2 regions of the Bradyrhizobium sp. USDA 4504 genome follow, and region 2 is predicted to be linked to the other one. Evidence: riboswitches for the same ligand, from Rfam matches in the RefSeq annotation. Region 2 holds a riboswitch; the other holds the start of a gene.
What was found. Region 2 has a riboswitch for S-adenosylmethionine ahead of metX (homoserine O-acetyltransferase MetX). Riboswitches for the same ligand answer to the same signal wherever they lie in the genome.
Positions count from the first base shown of each region.

Region 1 (8,311 bases), 1.9 Mb from region 2:
CTCCGTGATCATGAGCGACAAGGAAGCCGCCAAGCGCGGGCTGAAGCCGCTCGGGATCTTCCGCGGCTTCGTCTCCGCCGGCTGCGAGCCGGACGAGATGGGCATCGGCCCGGTGTTCGCGGTGCCGCGGCTGCTGAAGCGCCACGGCCTCAAGGTCGACGACATCGATCTCTGGGAGCTCAACGAGGCCTTCGCGGTGCAGGTGCTCTATTGCCGCGACAAGCTCGGCATCGATCCGGAGAAGATCAACGTCAATGGCGGCGCGATTTCGGTCGGCCATCCCTACGGCATGTCGGGTGCGCGGCTCACCGGCCACGCGCTGATCGAGGGCCGCCGCCGCAAGGCCAAGTACGCCGTCGTCACCATGTGCGTCGGTGGCGGCATGGGCGCGGCCGGCCTGTTCGAGGTGCTGCAGTAGGATTGTCGTCCCGGCGAAGGCCGGGACCCATACGCCGCGGCTTCTCTTTGGGCACATGCGGCAGCCGGCGTTGTCAAACACGAAAGCCGGTGGTTATGGGTCCCGGCCTTCGCCGGGACGACCAGGAAAGAAGCAGTTGAATTTCAAAAGGAGGATCTGATGGATCTCGCTTTCACCAAGGAAGAGATAGCGTTTCGCGAGGAGGTGCGGGAGTTCTTCAAGAACAACGTGCCGCCGGAGACCCGGCGCAAGCTGCAGGAAGGCCGCCATCTGTCGAAGGACGAGATGGTCACCTGGTGGCGCATCCTCAACAAGAAGGGCTGGGGCGTCACCCACTGGCCGAAGGAATATGGCGGCACCGGCTGGAGCACCGTGCAGCACTACATCTTCAACGAGGAGCTGCAGTCCTATCCGGCGCCGCAGCCGCTCGCCTTCGGCGTCAGCATGGTCGGCCCGGTGATCTACACCTTCGGCAACGAGAAGCAGAAGAAGGAATATCTGCCGCGCATCGCCAATGTCGACGACTGGTGGTGCCAGGGCTTCTCGGAGCCGGGCTCGGGTTCGGACCTCGCGTCGCTGAAGACCAAGGCCGAGCGCCGTGGCGACAAGTGGATCATCAACGGCCAGAAGACCTGGACCACGCTCGCCCAGCACGCCGACATGATCTTCTGCCTCTGCCGCACCGATCCGGCCGCGAAGAAGCAGATGGGCATCTCCTTCATCGTGTTCAGCATGAAGTCGAAGGGCGTCACCGTGCGTCCGATCCAGACCATCGACGGCGGACACGAGGTCAACGAGGTGTTCTTCGACGACGTCGAGGTGCCCTACGAGAACCTGATCGGCGAGGAGAACAAGGGCTGGGATTACGCAAAATTCCTGCTCGGCAATGAGCGCACCGGCATCGCCCGGGTCGGCGTGTCGAAGGAGCGGCTGCGCCGCATCCGCGCGCTGGCCTCCAAGGTCGAGTCCGGCGGCCGTCCGGTGATCGAGGATCCGGCGTTCCGCGAGAAGCTCACGGCCTGCGAGATCGAGCTGAAGGCGCTCGAACTCACCCAGCTCCGCGTCGTCGCCGACGAGGGCAAGCACGGCAAGGGCAAACCCAATCCGGCCTCCTCGGTGCTCAAGATCAAGGGCTCGGAGATCCAGCAGACCACCACCGAGCTGCTGATGGAGATCATCGGTCCGTTCGCCGCGCCCTATGACGAGCACGGCGATGCCGGCTCGAACGAGAGCATGGATTGGACCGCGCAGATCGCGCCGAGCTACTTCAACAACCGCAAGGTTTCGATCTACGGCGGCTCCAACGAGATCCAGCGCAACATCATCAGCAAGGCGGTGCTGGGGCTTTGATCCTCTCCCTCTCCCCGCTCTTCGCGGGGAGAGGGTTGGGGTGAGGGGCATCTCTCCGAGCAACGACTGCCGAGAGACCTGTACCCCCTCACCCGGATCGCTTCGCGATCCGACCTCTCCCCGCAAGCGGGGCGAGGTGAAGAGGCCCCGGCTTGAACAACGATCAGTTAGTTAAGGGAACGAACATGGATTTTGATCTGTCCGAGGAGCAGCGGCTTCTCAAGGAAAGCGTCGACGGGTTGCTGGCGGATGCCTACGACTTCGATGCGCGCAAGAAGTACATGAAGGAGAAGGGCGGCTGGAGCAAAGCGCTCTGGGGCAAGCTCGCCGAGCAGGGCCTGCTCGGTCTGCCCTTTGCGGAGACCGATGGCGGCTTCGGCGCCGGCGCGGTCGAGACCATGATCGTGATGGAAGCGCTCGGCAAGGCGCTGGTGGTCGAGCCTTATCTCGCCACCGTCGTGGTCGCCGGCGGCTTCCTGCGCCATGGCGGCTCGGCCGAGCAGAAGGCCAAGCACATTCCCGGCATCATCGACGGCAGCAAGACCTTCGGCTTTGCCCAGCTCGAGAAGAACTCGCGCTACGACCTGTTTGATGTCGTGACCACGGCGAAGAAGAAAGGCGACGGCTGGGTGATCGACGGCGAGAAGTTCGTCGTGCTCAACGGCGAGAACGCCCAGACCTTGATCGTGACCGCGCGCACCAAGGGCGGCCAGCGCGACAAGACCGGCATCGGCGTGTTCCTGGTTCCGGCGGATGCCAAGGGCGTCACCAGGAAGGGCTATCCGACCCAGGACGGCCTGCACGCCGCCGACATCACCTTCACCAATGTCGAGGTCGGTGCTGACGCTGCGATCGGCGATCCCGAGAACGGCCTGCCCCTGATCGAGCGCGTCGCCGACGAAGCCCGCATTGCGCTGTGCGCGGAAGCGGTCGGCGCGATGGACGAGTCGCTGAAGGAGACGGTCGAGTACATCAAGACCCGCAAGCAGTTCGGCGTTGCGATCGGCTCGTTCCAGAGCCTGCAGCACCGTGCCGCCGATATGTTCGTGGCGCTGGAGCAGGCCCGCAGCATGTCGATGTTCGCCACCATGGCGTCGGACTTCGACGATGCCAAGGAGCGTGCGTCGGCGGTTGCCGCCGCCAAGGTGCAGGTCGGCAAGTCCCTGAAGTTCGTCGGCCAGCAGTCGATCCAGCTTCACGGCGGCATCGGCATGACCATGGAAGCCAAGATCGGTCACTACTTCAAGCGGCTGACCATGATCGAAAACACGCTCGGCGACACCGACTATCACCTCCGTCGCGTCAGCGAGGGCGGCGGGCTGCTGGCGTAACCACACAGGCGTCATTCCGGGGCTCGCGAAGCGAGAACCCGGAATCTCGCGCCGTAACCTCTGGATTCCGGGTTCGCGACTGCGTCGCGCCCCGGAATGACGTGCAACTAACAGGGAAACAACAACAATGAAAAACACCCCGTTCGATCTCACCGGCCAGGTCGCGGTCATCACCGGCTCGAGCCGCGGCATCGGCCGCGCATCGGCGGAGCTTTTGGCAAAACTCGGCGCCAAGGTCGTGATCTCCTCGCGCAAGGCGGATGCTTGCCAGGAAGTCGCCGACGGCATCAAGAAGGCGGGCGGCGATGCGCTCGTCATCCCCTGCAACATCGCGCGCCGCAGCGAGGTCGAGGCGCTGGTCTCGGGGACGATCAAGCATTACGGCAAGATCGACATCCTGGTCTGCAACGCCGCGGTCAATCCCTATTACGGCCCGCTGCTCGACATCACCGACGAGGCCTTCGACAAGATCATGGGCTCCAACGTCAAGAGCAACATCTGGCTGTCCGCGCTGGCGATCCCGCAGATGGCCGAACGCGGCAAGGGTTCGGTCGTGATCATCTCCTCGATCGGCGGACTTCGGGGTTCTACGGTGATCGGCGCCTACGGCATCTCCAAGGCCGCCGACTTCGCGCTGTGCCGCAGCCTTGCCGGCGAGTGGGGCCCGAAGGGCGTGCGCGTCAATTGCGTGGCGCCGGGCCTGGTGAAGACCGATTTCGCCCGCGCGCTATGGGAGGACCCGGACAATCTGAAGCGCCGCACCGCATCGACGCCGCTCCGCCGCATCGGCGAGCCCGACGAGATCGCCGGCGCCGTGGCCTATCTCGCCTCCGATGCCTCGACGTTCATGACCGGCCAGACCATCGTGGTCGACGGCGGCGTCACGACGGCTGCGACTTAATCTTCAAGAGAAGCCGTCATGGCCGGGCAAGCCCGGCCATGACGCGTTGCTTCAAACCTGCTCCAGCGCGCGCTCAAAATCCTCGATCAGGTCGTCGGGATGCTCGAGCCCGGCCGAGAAGCGAATGAAACCTTCGCTGATACCAAGTTCGGCGCGGGCCTCCGGCGCCAGGCGCTGATGCGTCGTGGTCGCGGGATGCGTGACGAGGCTCTTGGCGTCGCCGAGATTGTTGGAGATGCGCGAGATCTTCAGCGCGTTGAGGCAGCGGAAGGCGCCAGCCTTGCCGTCCTTCACCTCGAAGCCGACCAGTGTCGAGCCGGCGCCCATCTGCTTCTTCACCGTCTCGGCCTGCGGATGGTCGGGGCGGCCCGGATAGACCAGCCGCGTGATCTTCGGATGCTTGGCCAGCGCCTCGGCGATCTTCGCCGCGTTCTCGGTCTGGGCGCGGACGCGCACGCCGAGCGTCTCCAGCCCCTTCAGCAGCACCCAGGCGTTGAACGGCGACAGCGACGGCCCGGTCTGGCGCATGAAATTGTGGATGTGCTCGGCGATGAAGGCCTCCGACGACAGGATGACGCCGCCGAGGCAGCGGCCCTGGCCGTCGATATGCTTGGTTGCGGAATAGACCACGACGTCGGCGCCGAGCGACAGCGGGCTCTGCCAGATCGGCGTCGCAAACACGTTGTCGACGATCAGCCGGGCGCCGCCGCTATGCGCGATCTCTGCGATCGCGCCGATGTCGAGCACGTCGAGCGTCGGATTGGTCGGGCTCTCCAGGAAGAAGGTCTTGGTGTGCGGCCGCAACGCGCGCTGCCACTGGTCGAGGTCGAGGCCGTCGACCAGCGTCGTCTCGATGCCGTAGCGCGGCAACAGGTCCTGCACCACGTAGAGGCAGGAGCCGAACAGGGCCTTCGAGGCCACCACATGATCGCCGGCCTTCAGCGGGGCGAGGATCGCGGTGGTCACCGCGGCCATGCCGGTCGCGGTCGAGCGCGCGGCTTCCGCGCCCTCGAGCTCGATCATGCGGCGCTCGAACATCGCAATGGTCGGGTTGGAATAGCGCGAATAGATGAAGCCGGGGTCCTGGCCCTTGAAGCGCGCCTCGCATTGCTCGGCGGTGTCGTAGACGTAGCCCTGGGTGAGAAACAGCCCTTCCGACGTCTCCCCGAATTGCGAGCGCAGCGTACCGCCATGGACGAGACGGGTTTCGGGACGAAAGCGGGCCGTGGTTTCAGATTCAGACATGTGACCTCCGAGGTGGCCATTTCCCCTGGAGAATGGCCACAAAAAAACCGGCCTGGAGCAACCTCCACAAGCCGGGATCACACTGTCCCCGGCCTGTTTAGCGACTTATTTAACGTGGCTGCAAGCCGGCCGGCTCAAATCACCACGGGATAAGTGCAGCTGATATTCCCTCGCGCCCTTTCCGTCAAGACGGTCATCGGATAACCCGTAAAAGCCCATATTTTGGGGCTTGATGGCCGCCTGGAGTATGATTTTTGGGCCATCTCGAGGGATCGCCGAGGGACCGCATCGTGTCGTTCACGCTGGAAGATGAATCCAACGGAATCCTGCCCGACCGCATGATCGCGGAGATGGCGGAGGCCGGCCTCATTCTGCCCGCCTATGACTTCGTCGAGAGCCAGATCCAGCCGGCCAGCCTCGATCTCCGCCTCGGCGACATCGCCTACCGCGTCCGCGCCAGCTTCCTGCCGGGGCCCGATGCCACCGTCGCCGAGCGGATCGACGAGCTGAAGCTGCACGAGATCGATCTGTCCGACGGCGCGGTGCTGGAGACCAACTGCGTCTACATCGTGCCGCTGTTGGAGAGCCTGGCGCTGCCGCCGGAGATCGTGGCCGCGGCCAACCCGAAGAGCTCGACCGGACGGCTCGACGTCTTCACCCGCGTGATCGCCGACGGCACCCGCCGCTTCGACATGATCGGCGCCGGCTATCACGGCCCGCTCTATGCCGAGATCAGCCCGAAGACGTTTCCCGTGCTGCTGCGCGAGGGTTCGCGGCTCAGCCAGGTCCGCTTCCGGATCGGCGAGGCGACGCTGACCGCCGACGAGCTCGATGCGCTGCATGCCGCCGAGCGGCTGGTCGACGCCGCCAATGCCGATCTCACCCATGGCGTCGCGCTCTCGGTCGATCTCTCCGGCGAGAGCTCGGGCGGCTTCGTCGGCTATCGCGCCAAGCGCCATACCGGCGTGGTCGATGTCGATCGCCGCGGCGGCTATGCTGTCGACGACTTCTGGGAGCCGATCAAGGCCCGGCCCGACGGCAGTCTCATCCTCGATCCCGGCGAGTTCTACATCCTGGCGTCGAAAGAGGCGGTGCAGGTGCCGCCGGACTACGCCGCGGAGATGGTGCCGTTCGATCCGCTGGTCGGCGAATTCCGCGTCCATTATGCCGGCTTCTTCGATCCCGGCTTCGGCTATGCCGGCGCCGGCGGAAAGGGGGCGCGCGCCGTGCTGGAGGTGCGCTCGCGCGAGGTGCCGTTCATCCTCGAGCATGGCCAGATCGTCGGCCGCCTCGTCTATGAGCGGATGCTCGAGCGCCCCGACGCGCTGTACGGCCAGCGCATCGGCTCGAACTATCAGGCGCAGGGCCTGAAGCTCTCCAAGCATTTTCGCGTGTAATTCCGTTTCGCGCGCGTGTAATTCCGTAGCCCGGATGAAGCGCTAGCGAAATCCGGGGCGCTGCATACGCGCATTGAGCCGCCCCGGATTGCGCTTCGCTGCATCCGGGCTACGATTGCGCGCGCGAGGCTTTATCTCGCCAACAAGAACAGCGGGAGCAGACATGACCGGAGAGCAGGACGCGCGCGAAACGCAATGGCGGAAGTGGCGCAGCGTCGCCGATCTCTATCACGCCTTCTTCACCGGGCTGATCCTCACCGTCGTCACGCGGCGCGGCACGGCTGATGCCGCCGAGTTCGTCTTCCGCGTGTTTCGTCGCCAGCAGCAGGAGCGCTTCCTGCCCGGCTTGAAGAAGCTCGGCCTCGACAGCCTGCCGCCGGCGGTCGCGGCCGCGCAGTATCATTATCTTTCCAACTGGATCGGCGGCGTGCATGTCGAATACATGTACGAGACCGACCGCAAGGCCTGGATCCGCTATCCGCCGCCGCGCTGGATCTGGAAGGGCACGGCGATCTGCGGCGTGCCCGGTGAGGTCTCGCGCGCGATGCTGCGCGGCTGGCACGCCAACAACGGTGTCGCGCTCGGGGACTTGCGGCTCGGCTTCGTCTGCACCAAGCAGAGTGTCGACGGCCAGGACGGCCTCGAAGGCTATTACTGCGAGTACGATCATCCGCTCGAGCTCGACCAGCGCCTGGTGTTCGCGCGCCATATCGAGGCGCCGCTGTTCGATCCGAACTCCGCGCCGGCGCTGCCGGTCGACAGCTGGCCGAAGCTGCGGCTGGAAAAGGCCTATCGCAACTACGCGATGGAATATGTGAAGACGGCCGCGCCGGTCATCGTGCAGGTGTTCGGCCCGGAGGATGCGAGCTATCTGCTGCATCTCACCGGCAGACTGATCGGCATGCAGTATTACGACGAGGTCGCGCAGGCGCTCGGCGGCCGCCGTGGCCGTGCCACGGAATTTGCCGCATTCCTGCGCACTCTCTTCGAGTCGCAGGACGATATTGCTGACATCACCGAATCCGAGGGCCAGTTCGAAATCCGCCAGCAGGGCTGGAAGCTGATGGCCGACGTGGCCGACTATCATCCGGCCTGCGCCAGCGTATTGACCGGCCTGTTCGAAGGGCTGGCCGCCGGCTGCGGGCGGCATATTCCGGTGCATCTGAAGCCGAACAGCGCCGCCGGCGCGCCGTTCGTCTGGTCGATCGGCTAGCCCCAAGGTTCATCCGGGTTCACCTGCAATCGCGCAGGCCCCCCTTGCGCCCCGCGCACGTGGATTCCGCCGCCGCCATGGTAGGGAAACACCATGGCGCGGCTCCCCAGATCGCGCGTGGGAGTAGAAATGTCCGATCTCGGCCTCGCCGAAATTCCTGTCGACGAACAAGAGCGGCCGCTGCCGCCGCCGGTGACCAAGCCGGCGCGCAATGCGCTGCTCGACGGGCCGATCCTGCGCACGCTGCTATGGCTGGCGTGGCCGAACGTGATCGCGCTCTCCGCCGGCACCTGCGTCGTGATCGCGGAGACTTCGTATATCGGCCGGCTCGGCGTCGAGTCGCTCGCGGCGATGGCGCTGGTGTTTCCCTGCGTGATCCTGACCATGACGATGTCCGGCGGCGCGATGGGCGGCGGCGTCGCATCCGCGATCGCGCGTGCGCTCGGTGCCGGCGAG
Region 1 is NZ_JBSSGV010000001.1:7,954,798-7,963,108, forward strand. Features, by position in the region: gene ACVMB1_RS37220 (acetyl-CoA C-acyltransferase) at 1-418, shown strand, start outside; gene pimC (pimeloyl-CoA dehydrogenase large subunit) at 578-1,768, shown strand; gene pimD (pimeloyl-CoA dehydrogenase small subunit) at 1,954-3,099, shown strand; gene ACVMB1_RS37235 (SDR family NAD(P)-dependent oxidoreductase) at 3,227-4,000, shown strand; gene ACVMB1_RS37240 (O-succinylhomoserine sulfhydrylase) at 4,052-5,245, opposite strand; SAM riboswitch at 5,322-5,401, opposite strand; gene ACVMB1_RS37245 (2'-deoxycytidine 5'-triphosphate deaminase) at 5,536-6,642, shown strand; gene ACVMB1_RS37250 (hypothetical protein) at 6,806-7,855, shown strand; gene ACVMB1_RS37255 (MATE family efflux transporter) at 7,985-8,311, shown strand, end outside.
Region 1: another riboswitch for S-adenosylmethionine. It lies ahead of ACVMB1_RS37240 (O-succinylhomoserine sulfhydrylase); the one in region 2 lies ahead of metX (homoserine O-acetyltransferase MetX).

Region 2 (8,311 bases):
CGTAGGCGCGGCCGATCGCCTCGCGCAGCACGCGTGAGGTCCCCTCCGGATAGTCCTCGAGATGGTCAGCCGCCGCCTTGTAGGCCGCGATCGCCTTCGGAGACGGCCCGAACGGCGTCTCGTTGGCGGACAGCTTGAACACTTTGCGGCCCGGTTCCGGCACCGGGCTCTTGCCGGGCGTGTAGGGCGCAATATCGAGGATGCCGGGGTTCGGCACGGGGCGGGACATCATCAACTCCGAACAGAGCGTTTTCGAGCGAAGTGGATACCGGTTCGCGTGAAGAAAACGCGTCAAAACAAAAGCCTGGACGGGCGGCTGGCTCTTACTTCAGGTCCTGGCCGATCCGTTAGAGGGCACCGTATAGCGCGTTGCGTGGCTGCCGACGAGGGCCGACGAGCGGACCGAGGCGCCGGCCTTGATCAGGGCGAGCTTGATGGCCTCGAAATCGTGTCCGGTGACCGAGACCAGGAGCGCCGCGCCGTCGAAAGCGGTGTCGGGGACCGCGACGATCTCGGCGAGCGGCGCAAGCGCCCGGGCGACATCGGCGTTCCAGCCGGAGACGCGCACGCTCCAGGTCTGCACTTCGGTGACCATGGCGTCGTCGGCGACCCGCGAGATCACGAACACCGGCAGCGCGGCGGGATGGTCGGCGCGTTCGAGGAACGGCAGCCGCGCGATGATCTTCGGCGCGCCACTGGCCTCGAGCGCATTCCACCACGGCGTACGGCTTGCGATCGCGGAGACCAGCGCGAGGTCGCCCTTCGACTTCGCCACCGCCTCGACCGCGGCCTGTGCGCTGAAATGCGACACGTAAGGCACCACGAAGCCGAAGTGAAACCGCGCCGAGTCGCGCATGGCCGACTCGCCGACCGAAACATCGGCATGCACCGCGAACGGCGCCTGCACATAGGTGAAGGTCGAGATGATGACGCGCCAGATGCTCTCGATGGTGTCGAGCGGCAGGATGCCGCGATGACGCCGCACCAGCTCGCGCATCATGCTGGCCTCGCGTGCCGGGCGGAATGCCGAGCCGACCTCCTGGGTCTTCTTGACCTGGATCAGGCGGTCGATGATGTCGCCGCGCGCCATCAGCAGGCGGTGTACCTGCTCGTCGATCGCATCGATCTCCTTGCGCAGATCCTGCAGCGAGGGCGGCGACGGGGGTGGGTTGGACATGCTCTCAAACCTTGTCGTCGGGGCGGCCCGGTGCCGCGTCGGACAGGGTCCCTGATTAGGAAAGACGGGCAGCGAAAGCAAAGAGAAACGTCGCAGGCGTGCCTTGCGCATTCGGTTAACCAATTGGCCGTGGGCAGGGCTGTCTTGACGGCGGGGGGCGTGGGGACTACGTTCCCTGCGTCCCGTGGTCATTTGAGCCGGCCGGCTTGCAGCCACGTTAAACAACTCGCTAAACAGGCCGGGGACCTTATCAGCTCCCGGCCGAACCTTTGTTCAGGCCGGGTTTTTTATTGGCCTGAGGTCCGTCGAGCCCTCCCGCGCGGAGGCAGGGTCGCCTAGATGAGCAACGTGCGTCCGATACCGAGCCCACAAACCCCGAGCGATGATCGCGCCCATGAGGCCGACCATCCGTCGTCATTGGTGGCGAAGTTCGGGATGGACCAGCCGCTCAAGCTCGATTGCGGCGTCGATCTCGCACCATTCCAGATCGCCTACCAGACCTATGGCGAGCTCAATGCCGACCGCTCCAACGCGATCTTGGTCTGCCACGCGCTGACCGGCGATCAGCATGTCAACAACATCCATCCCGTCACTGGCAAGCCCGGCTGGTGGGAGACCATGGTCGGCATCGGCCGGCCGATCGATCCCGACAAGTACTTCATCATCTGCTCCAATGTGATCGGCGGCTGCATGGGCTCGACCGGCCCTGCGTCGTTGAACCCCGCGACCGGCAAGGTGTGGGGACTCGATTTCCCGATCATCACCATCCCCGACATGGTGCGTGCGCAGGCGATGCTGATCGATCGTCTCGGCATCACGACGCTGTTCTGCGTGGTCGGCGGCTCGATGGGCGGCATGCAGGTCCTGCAATGGACCGCGGCCTATCCGGAGCGCGTGTTCTCGACGCTCGCGATCGCCTGCTCGACGCGCCACTCGGCGCAGAACATCGCGTTCCACGAGCTCGGCCGCCAGGCCGTGATGGCCGATCCGGACTGGCGCGGCGGCCGCTATGTCGACGAGGACACCCATCCGCACCGCGGATTGGCGGTGGCGCGGATGGCCGCGCACATCACCTATCTCTCGGACGCCGCGCTGCACCGCAAGTTCGGACGGCGGATGCAGGACCGCGAGCTGCCGACCTTCTCGTTCGATGCGGATTTCCAGGTCGAGAGCTATCTGCGCTACCAGGGCTCGTCCTTTGTCGAGCGCTTCGATGCCAACTCCTATCTCTATCTGACCCGCGCGATGGACTATTTCGACATCGCCGCCGACCACAACGGCGTGCTGGCGAAGGCGTTCACCGGCATCCAAACGCGGTTCTGCGTGGTGTCGTTCACCAGCGACTGGCTGTTTCCGACCTCGGAATCGCGCGCGCTGGTGCATGCGCTGAACGCGTCGAGCGCGCGGGTGTCGTTCGCCGAGATCGAGACCGACAAGGGGCACGACGCCTTCCTGCTCGACGTGCCCGAATTCCTCGAGATCTCCCGTGCCTTCCTGCTGGCCGCAGGCAAGGCGCGCGGCCTGAAGGACGGCGGCCGGTCATGAGCATGCAGCAGACATTGCCCTTGCCGGGTATCGCGCCGGAGCGGACCGGCGGCTATCGCACCGATCATCTGTTGGTCGCCGACATGGTGCGGCCGGGCTCGCGCGTGCTCGATGTCGGCTGCGGCGACGGCGAATTGCTGCAACTGCTGGAAAGCCGCGGCATCGACGGCCGCGGCATCGAGCTGTCGCGCGAGGGTGTCAATGGCTGCGTCGCCAAGGGGCTCGCGGTGGTGCAGGGCGATGCCGACACCGACCTCGTCAATTATCCGGATGATGCGTTCGACTACGTGATCCTGTCGCAGACCTTGCAGGCGACGCGACAGCCCAAGGTGGTGCTGGAAAATCTGCTGCGCATCGGCCAGCGCGCCATCGTCTCGTTCCCGAATTTCGGGTTCTGGAGGATGCGGCTGCAGCTGTTGATCGGGGGCCACATGCCGCGCACCGAGAATTTGCCGGCGAGCTGGTACGACACCTCGAACATCCACTTCTGCACCATCAAGGATTTCGTGCAGCTCTGCGAGGAGATCAACGTCAAGATGGAGCGCGCGGTGGCGCTCGATCTCTACGGCCGTCCGGTGCCGCTCAACCTGCCGTGGTGGGTGTGGAACATGTTCGGCGAGCAGGGCGTGTTCCTGCTCAGCCGGGGTGGGCAGGGGAAGTGACGTCATGGCGTCATTCCGGGGCACGCGAAGTGTGAACCCGGAATCTCGAGATTCCGGGTTCGATGCTGCGCATCGCCCCGGAATGACAGGACTACACCGGCGCCGCCACCAGCGACCGCGGATCGCGTACCGGCCAACGGCCGGCCTCGACCAGCGCGATGAAGCGCTCGACCATCTCGTTGAACAGCGCCGGCTCCTCGAGGTTGAGCACGTGGCCCGACTTCGGGAAGAACGAGAGGCCGGCGGCCGGCAGATGCTGCTTCAGGAACATGCTGGGCGCGATGCAATTGTCGTCCTCGTCGCCGCACAGGATCAGCGCCGGCGTCGCGGCGCGCTTGATGGCGTCGGTCATGGTGTAGATCGAGGGCCTGCCGCCCTGGAAGCTGCGCATCGTGTTGGCTGAGCCTCTGGCGTCGTGGCGGGCGAGCGCGGCGTAGAAATCGGCGTGGCCGCGCGGATCCTTGACCAGGAACGGAATCCGGCTCGGCGCTTCGCGCGTCACCTTGGCGACCTCGACCGCGCCGATGCTCTCGTATTGCTCGGCATTGGCACGGCACTGCGCGCGGAAGGCATCGAGATGCTCGAGGCTTGAGCCGGAGCCGACCGCGGCCAGCGTCATCGACAGCGCGCGCTCCGGCGCGTTGAGGGCGATCTGCAGCGACGAATAGGAGCCCATCGAGAGCCCGACGAAATGCGCCTTGGCGATGCCGAGATGGTCGAGCACGGCGAGCGCGTCGGTATAGAAGTGCTGGTAGGTGTAAACGTCGGCACTCGCAGGCACGTCGGACGGCGTGTAGCCGCGCGCCGAATAGGCGATGCAGCGGTGGCCGCGCGCGAAGTAGCGCATCTGCGGCTCCCAATTGGTGTGATCAGCGGCGAACTCGTGCAGGAAGATGATCGGGGTTCCGCTGCCGGCCTCTTCGAAGTGGAGGCGGACATGATCTTTCGTCGTGGCGTAGGGCATTGAAATTCTCCTCTCGTTGGCCGCCTCCAGATTTGCAGTTAATTTTCGAGGCCGCAATGCGGCAGTTCCGGTTCCTTTCTCGTCATCGAATCATCGCGGAATGACCAAGAAATTGGTCCCGCAGTGCCGCATGAAATCTTCCTCGCGCCATCCCGATTTTCAAAACCACCGCCGTGTTCCCCCGGGAACGCGACGGGGAATTGGGGGGCGTTACAGAGGATCTAGTGAAGTATGGTTCAGTTGCTTGCGTGTCGCCGGTCACTTCGTGTTTTGGCGCTGGCTCTGTGTTCGCTCACTCTCGCCGTGATCTCCGCCGCACCGGCATCCGCCCGTCCGCATCATTCCCGTCACGCGCATTCGGCCCATGCCGGCCATCACGCGCGTCATTATGCCCGTCATCACTATCGGCCCGCAGCGCGGCTGTCGCGCGCCGAGCGCCGCGCACTCGCGCAGCCGGGCGGGATCATCGAAACCAACGCAGCGCCGTTGCCCGGCAGCGCTGACCCCGTGCCCAACACGGGCGGCGTGATTGCGGCAAGCGGCTTCGGCTCGTCCGGCATCGTGGCCGAGGCGCGCCGCTATCTCGGCGGCAATCCGACCGGCCGCTCCAGCCTGTGGTGCGCCCGCTTCATGAACATGGTGCTGCAGCACACCGGCCATCGCGGCACCGGCTCCGACATGGCGAGCTCGTTCGCCAAATACGGCACGCGCGTTTCGGGACCGCAGGTCGGCGCCATCGCCGTGATGAGCCGCCGCGGCGGCGGCCATGTCGGCATCATCACCGGCGTCGATGCCAAGGGCAATCCGATCATGATCTCGGGCAACAGCGGCCACCGCGTCCGCGAGACGCGGGTCTCGCGCGGCCGCATCTACGCCTATGTGATGCCGACCAACTGATCGCTCGAAAGCGGGCGGGGCGCGCACGCGCCTTGCCCGGCCTACGACGCTACAGGTCCCTCAGCGGCAATCGTGTCGCCGACGGCGGCGCCGCCATCGCTGATGATCTCGGCATAGATGCCGCACTCATTGTTGCCGAAACGCTGCATCAGCGTGTTCGGCACCGAGAGGTCGCGCGCGCCGGTGTCGGGATCGACATTGACCGCGGCGCAGCGGGTGATGCGCTTCACCACCCTGGCCCGGGCGCTGCCGATCGCGATGGTCTGGTCGAGCAGGCTGGCTTCATGCCAGGCCGGCCAGCCTTCGACATAGAGGTTGGCGCGGAAGCGCAGCGGATGGACCGGCGCCTGCACCATCTCCTCGATCGCCCGCAGGCTGGCCAGATTGATGATCGAGACCACCTTGCGCGGCACATCGGAGAAACTGTGCCCGGGGCTGACCAGCACCTTGGGCGGGCCCTTGATCTGGCCGGTATGACGATTGGCGAAATAGCGTTCGATCGCCGCGCGGCCTTCCGCGGTCTCGAGGTCGCCCTGGGCCACCATCGCGCCATCCCGGCGCAGCGTCAGCACATGGCTGTCATCGTCGAAATGGGCGCGCAGCGGCGCCAGCCACTCGTCCCGCTGCAGCATCAGGAAATGCGGCTTCGGCAGCCATTTCGGCACCGAGGGATCGAAACCGCTCGGGCCGTTCTCGATCGCATAGCGGCGATCGGAGCGGAGCGTCTCGCCGGCCTTGAGCTCTGCGTGCGGCAGCGGCTCGGGCGTGAGACCCTTGACGGGGTAGCGATAGATGCCGGTGATCCGGGCAGAGGAAGCGTGCGTGTTGTCCATTCGCCCGCTCTAGCCTGTTTGGCGTGCGAGGAGAACTGCCGCCCGCGGGAAGGTACTAGTCGGCGCGCGCCGCTCCAGGAGCGTCCAGCAGGCGTTGCATGAACACGAGATCGAGCCAGCGGCCGAATTTGCGTCCGACCTCCGGCATCCGGGCGACCTCGACAAAGCCGGCCCGCGCGTGCAGCCGCAGCGAGGCGAGATTGCCGCCGTCGATGCCGGCGATCATGACGTGCTTGCCGAGCGCGGTGGCCGCGGCGATCAGCTCGTCGACGATGATCCGGCCGAGGCCGCGGCCGCGATGATCGGCATGGATATAGACGCTGTGCTCGACGCTGTAGCGGTAGCCCGGGAAGGCCCGGAAGTCGCCGAATGTGCCGTAGCCGAGCACCGTCGTCCCCTCGACGGCCACCAGCACGGGATAGCCCAGAGCCAGCCGCGCCGTCATCCAGGCCAGCCGCTCGGCCTCGGAATCCTGCTTCTCCGTCCAGATCGCATTCGAGTTGGCGACCGCCTCGTTGAAGATCGCGGTAATCGCAGGGATGTCCTGCTCTGTGGCGGGGCGGATAATCATCGGTGGTTCCTTGACGGGCCTCTTGAACGGATCCCCATCGTCTATTATATAAGACGATATGTCAATTATAGAGGACAAGGCCGATGAGGCTCTCGGGCGGCGGGTTCGCGCCGAACGGGAGGGCCGCGGCTGGTCGCTGGCGGACCTCGCCGGGCGGGCGGGCGTGTCCAAGGCCATGCTCAGCAAGATCGAGCGGGCGGAGGCAAGCCCGACGGCGGCGACGCTGTCGCGGATCGCCACGGCCTATGGCCTGACCATGGCCGCGCTGTTCGAGGTTGCCTCACGAAATTCCCGCCTGCAGCGGGCCAAGGATCAGCCGGTGTGGCGAGATCCGAAGGCGGCCTATCTGCGGCGGCAAGTGTTCCTGCATCCGGCCAATCCGCTGGAGCTGGTGGAGATCGAACTGCCTGCGAGGCAGGAAGCCGGCTTCCCCGCCAGCGCCTATCACTTGGTCCGCCAGGTGGTCTGGGTGATCAGCGGCCGCCTCACCTTGATGGAAGGAGCGGAGCGCCACGAGCTCGCTGCGGGCGACCGCGTCGAGCTCGGTCCGCCGTCGGACATCGTCTTCCGTAACGAAACCGCTCAGCCTTGCCGCTACCTTGTCGCCATCGTGCGGCGCTGAGCTTCACCGGGCGAAATCGCAGGCTGTGGCTCTTCCGTTTTGGAACCAAGTGCCCACATCTGCGGCAAGCCTGAAAAATGATGGCGACGACCAGAGGCTGGTTGAGGAACGTCAACGCGGCCCGCGGAAACCCAATGAAGATGCCGGAACCATGCCTGAATGGGTGGTGACGGCAGGCCGAGGGAAAACGAATGAACATTGAGAAGTACACCGAGCGCGCGCGCGGATTCATCCAGTCTGCCCAGTCGCTCGCAATGCGCGACGGTCACCAGCAGTTCTCGCCGCTGCATCTGTTGAAGGTACTGCTGGACGACAATGAGGGGCTCGCCGGCGGTCTGATCGACCGTGCCGGCGGCAATTCCGGAGCGATCCTGAAAGCGACCGAAGAGGCGCTGAACAAGCTGCCGAAGGTCTCGGGCAATGGCGCCGGACAGGTCTACCTGTCGCCGGAGCTGGCGCGCGCCTTCGATGCGGCGGAACAGGCCGCCGACAAGGCCGGCGACAGTTTTGTCACCGTCGAGCGGCTGCTGCTCGGGCTCACGCTCGAGAAGGGCAGCGAGGCGGCCTCGATCCTGAGCAAGGGCGGCGTCACGGCGCAGAACCTGAACGCGGCCATCGAAGCGCTGCGCAAGGGCCGCACCGCCGACAGTGCGACCGCCGAGAACGCTTACGACGCGCTGAAGAAATATGCCCGCGACCTGACCCAGGCTGCGCGCGACGGCAAGCTCGACCCGGTGATCGGCCGCGACGAGGAGATCCGCCGCACGATTCAAGTTCTGTCGCGGCGGACCAAGAACAATCCCGTCCTGATCGGTGAACCCGGCGTCGGCAAGACCGCCATTGTCGAGGGCCTGGCGCTGCGCATCCTCAATGGCGACGTGCCGGAGAGCTTGAAGGACAAGAAGCTGCTGTCGCTCGACATGGGCGCCTTGATCGCCGGCGCGAAATATCGCGGCGAGTTCGAGGAGCGGCTGAAATCCGTGCTGCAGGAGGTCTCGTCGGCCGAGGGCGGCATCATCCTGTTCATCGACGAGATGCAC
Region 2 is NZ_JBSSGV010000001.1:6,095,498-6,103,808, reverse strand. Features, by position in the region: gene hisC (histidinol-phosphate transaminase) at 1-229, opposite strand, end outside; gene ACVMB1_RS28815 (chorismate mutase) at 329-1,177, opposite strand; SAM riboswitch at 1,352-1,431, shown strand; gene metX (homoserine O-acetyltransferase MetX) at 1,517-2,722, shown strand; gene metW (methionine biosynthesis protein MetW) at 2,719-3,384, shown strand; gene ACVMB1_RS28800 (alpha/beta fold hydrolase) at 3,476-4,348, opposite strand; gene ACVMB1_RS28795 (TIGR02594 family protein) at 4,580-5,245, shown strand; gene ACVMB1_RS28790 (MOSC domain-containing protein) at 5,287-6,078, opposite strand; gene ACVMB1_RS28785 (GNAT family N-acetyltransferase) at 6,134-6,649, opposite strand; gene ACVMB1_RS28780 (helix-turn-helix domain-containing protein) at 6,708-7,271, shown strand; gene clpB (ATP-dependent chaperone ClpB) at 7,463-8,311, shown strand, end outside.